DNA from 2 places in the Labrys sp. KB_33_2 genome. Region 2 is predicted to be linked to the other one. Evidence: predicted binding sites of a transcription regulator. Region 2 holds the regulator's gene; the other holds the start of a gene.
What was found. The regulator PhoB, encoded in region 2, activates phosphate uptake and scavenging genes when phosphate is short. The targets are predictions, from matches to a motif close to TGTCATNNANCTGTCAT.
Positions count from the first base shown of each region.

Region 1: the regulator PhoB is predicted to act here: its motif matches at 1,474-1,490, upstream of AB4037_RS29735 (UDP-2,3-diacylglucosamine diphosphatase).

Region 1 covers NZ_JBFREW010000021.1:86,824-89,021, reverse strand. The annotation lists gene AB4037_RS29740 (glycosyltransferase family 4 protein) at 1-515, opposite strand, end outside; gene AB4037_RS29735 (UDP-2,3-diacylglucosamine diphosphatase) at 525-1,340, opposite strand; gene AB4037_RS29730 (undecaprenyl-diphosphate phosphatase) at 1,639-2,198, opposite strand, start outside.
Region 2 covers NZ_JBFREW010000001.1:30,707-32,904, reverse strand. The annotation lists gene pstB (phosphate ABC transporter ATP-binding protein PstB) at 1-211, shown strand, start outside; gene phoU (phosphate signaling complex protein PhoU) at 247-966, shown strand; gene phoB (phosphate regulon transcriptional regulator PhoB) at 980-1,681, shown strand; gene AB4037_RS00135 (hypothetical protein) at 1,822-2,198, shown strand, end outside.

The DNA.
Region 1 (2,198 bases), on a different contig from region 2:
ACGGGCCTGGGCCTGTACAATTCCGCATCGACCCCTCGCGACCAGCGCATCAGCCGCTTGAAGCCGCGACCCGCCAGTTCACGCTCCAGGGCCGGGGTGGAGACCATGGTACCCGCTCCGGCATTGTGGAAACGCCGGATCCAACGATAGCTCCAGTCGAGCGGCACCGGGACACGTGCGGCGAGATATTCAGGAAAACGGGTGTGATAGCTGGTGGTGAAGGGGCGGCCCTTCTTCAGGCAGACCCGGCGGGTGAGCAGGCCGATCGGCCCCTCGGTGGCGATATGGACATAGTCCGGCTTCTCGGCCTCGATATGCCTTTCGATGGCGCCGAGCGGCGGCATGGCGAGACGAATCTCCGGATAGGAGGGCATCGGCACCGACCAGAAGCGGTCCGGCGCCAGGAATTCTATCTCAACGCCCTGCCGCGAGGCTGCCGCAGCCGTCTGTTCCAGGGACCGGACAACGCCGTTGACCTGCGGACGCCAGGCGTCGGTGGCAATCAGGATCTTCACGGGACCGGCTCAGGCGGCACGCTGAGGGACCAGCGTCTCGCCTTGGAGTTCCGGCGGCTTGTTGGCCTGACGAACGAGTTCGCTCCAGCGCACCAGTTCGAAACGACCATCGAAATGCTCGACGATAGCCGTGCAGCTTTCGACCCAATCGCCGGAGTTGATGTAGGTGACGCCATCGAGATCGCGTAGCGTGGCGTGATGGATGTGGCCGCAGATGACCCCGTCGCAGTTCAGCCGCTTGGCTTCCTTGGCCAAGGTCTCTTCGAAATGGCCGATGAAACTGACGGCGTTCTTCACCTTGAGCTTGGCCCAGGCGGACAGCGACCAATAGGATAGGCCGAGGCGCCGGCGAATGGCGTTCAGCCAGGTATTGACACCCAAGGCCGTGACATAGGCCCAGTCGCCAAGCAAGGCCAGCCACTTGGCGTGGCGCACCACCACGTCGAAGGCATCGCCATGCATCACCAGATAGCGCTTGCCGTCAGCAGCCACATGCACTGTCTGCTCGATCACCTCGATGCCACCGAAATGATGCCCGGGGAAATCACGCAGGAACTCGTCGTGATTACCGGGAATATAGACCATGCGCGCGCCCTTGCGGGCCTTGCGCAGCAGCTTCTGCACCACATCGTTATGCGCCTGCGGCCAGTACCAACCACTTTTCAGCTGCCAGGCGTCGACAATGTCGCCGACCAGATAGATCGTCTCGGCGTCATAGGCGCGCAGGAAGTCGAGCAGCATATCGGCCTGACAACCACGCGTCCCAAGATGCACATCCGAGATAAAGAGCGCTCGATAGCGCGTGCCTTCGCTTTCGCTGTTCATGGCACCATCCTCAACCGGCCCAAAACGTATCGTCGAAACAAGCAAGAGAGCATAGAGCGCTTGCTTTGATGCGCTTTGCTGCAGACATCAGCGAAATCGACGACGCATCCTGATTGTCACAAACACGATTCAGTTCATGGTTTTATGACAGGCGATATGTCCGATGGGACATCGATGCTCTTTCGTCCCCTTTTCTCTTACGGCGTCTTGCGCGGAGGCTGAATCACCTCAAATGGCATAGACGCTCCGAAACAAAGAACTAGAGCAAACAAGCGTTCACTCATGAACGCCCCCTACTCTAGTGATAGGCGACCCACAGCACGACGGCACCGAGCAAGATGCGGTAGATGGTGAAAGGCCAGGTCGAAAAGCGCTCGAGGATACGCATCAGCCCCCACAGGGCCGCGAAGGACGAAATCGTTCCGACCACCAGGCCGACCAGCAAGATCAGCCAGCCCTCCGTGGAGAGGTGAGCCCGCAAAAGCGTGGTGATTTCGTGCAGGCCGGCCAAGGCAATGGCGGGAATGCCGAGAAGGAAGGAAAAGCGCGCGGCCTCCTCCCGCGAGAAGCCGCGAAACAGCGAGGCGGTCAGGGTCGAGCCGGACCGGGACACACCGGGGATCAGCGCGCCGACCTGCGCAAGCCCGACGATCAGGGCATCGCGCAACCGCATGTCTTCGACCCTGCGCTCATGACGGGCCATGAGTTCCGCCGCGGCGAGCAGGCCGCCCATGACAAGGCAGGCAAAACCGATCACCGGCAGGGCGCGCAAGGGGCTGTCGCACCGGTTGAGAAGTGGTGCAAGCAGCAAGCCAGCCACCACGATCGGGATAGTGCCCAGCACCACGCCCACCGCCA
Region 2 (2,198 bases):
GACCGCCAAGATCGAGGAACTGATCGACGAATTGAAGCGGGACTTCACCATCGTCATCGTCACGCACAATATGCAGCAGGCGGCGCGTTGCGCGGATGTGACGGCCTTCTTCTATCTGGGTGACCTCATCGAGGTCGGCCAGACCAACAAGATGTTCACCACCCCGAACGACAGCCGTACGCAGGATTACATCACCGGCCGCTTCGGCTGATCCCTCGGCCAGCGTCGAATTCATTTGGAGGCGGCATGTCCGACCACATCGTTACATCCTTCGATCAGGAATTGCGCGAATTGCGCAACATGATCGCCGAAATGGGTGGCTATGCAGAGAAGAGCGTAGCCGACAGCGTCGAAGCCCTGCTCAAGCGCGACACCCAGCGCGCCAAGGCCGTGATCGAGCTCGATCTGGCGATCGACAAGCTCCAGCGCCAGGTCGAGGACCGGGCTATCCTGGTCATCGCCAAGCGCCAGCCACTGGCACTCGACCTGCGCGAAATCGTCTCGGCCCTGCGGGTGGCCAACGATCTCGAACGCATCGGCGACCTCGGCAAGAACGTCGCCAAGCGCGTGGTCGCCATCCACAGCCATGCGCAGCCGGCCCAGCTCTTCGGCGGTTTCGACCATATGGCTGACCTGGTGCTCGAGCAGCTCAAGCAGGTCCTCGACGCCTTCGCCCAGCGCAATGTTGAAGAAGCGCTCTCGGTCTGGAGTTCGGACGGCGAGATCGATGCGATGTACACCTCGCTGTTCCGCGAATTGCTGACCTACATGATGGAAGATCCGCGCAATATCGGCTTCTGCACCCATCTGCTGTTCTGCGCCAAGAACATCGAGCGCATCGGCGACCATGCCACCAACATCGCCGAGACGGTGCATTACCTGGTGACCGGTGAATCGCCGGCCGGCGAGCGGCCCAAGGCGGACAACAGCACCGATCTCGTCGACCTTCCTGTGCCGGCTAAGTAACAAGGGATAGGCCATGCCTCCCAAGGTTCTGATCGTCGAGGACGAAGAAGCATTGACCCTGCTGCTGCGCTACAATCTCGAAGCCGAAGGCTATGAGGTTGACAGTGTGGCGCGCGGTGACGATGCCGAGATCCGCCTGCGCGAAAGCGTGCCGGATCTGGTATTGCTGGACTGGATGCTGCCGGGGTTGTCGGGTATCGAATTGTGCCGGCGCATCCGCATGCGGCCGGAAACCGAGCGCCTGCCCGTGATCATGCTCACGGCGCGTGGCGAGGAAACCGAGCGTGTGCGGGGTCTGGCCACCGGCGCCGACGATTATGTCGTCAAGCCCTTCTCCGTGCCGGAACTCTCGGCCCGCGTCCGCGCTCTGCTGCGTCGGGCCAAGCCCGATCACGTCGCCTCCCTGCTCAAGGCCGGTGACATTTCCCTCGACCGCGAGACCAAGCGCGTTCATCGCGGCAATCGCGAGATCCGCCTCGGCCCGACCGAATTCCGCCTGCTCGAATTCCTGATGCAGGCGCCGGGACGCGTATTCGCACGCGAGCAATTGCTCGACAGCGTCTGGGGCCGCGACGTCTATATCGACGAGCGCACGGTCGACGTGCATGTCGGGCGACTGCGCAAGGCGATGAACCGCACGCGCGAGATCGACCCGATCCGCACGGTTCGCGGCGCCGGCTATTCCTTCGACGAGACCTTCGCCAAGCAGGCCTAGGACGGATATTTCATCGCCCGACAACAAGGCCGGCGGCTCGCCGCCGGCCTTGTCGCATCACGTACCCGGTACTCGCCCGATCTAGGCGATTTCAGAGGCTTGCGATAAGACGACTTGCCAAAGAAAATGCCGGGGTTGCCATGATCCGTTCCTTGCTCGTCGCGTCGCTTTTGACTGCCAGTTCGTTGGCGCTGCTTCCCAGCGATGCCGCAGCGGCCAAGCTCAAGAAAACCTTGTGTTCGGGCGAGTTCGGTACCGGCTCCGGCTTGGCGGGCTCCTATATCGGCAAGGATTGCTTCATCGCAGCCGACAGCGACATGCAGGAGCAAGTCGCCGGTATCTGCAAGGAAGGCTCGCGATGCGAGGTCGAGGCCATGGTGGAGGTCGCACCCGATGGCAGCAGGCAGATCAGGACCGTCTTGTCCGTCAGGCAGGCCGGACGCGCGCCCGCCACGCGCACGTCCTATGCCCAGAGGGCGGGCAACTATGCCGACGGCATCTATGCCTTGCAGGACGA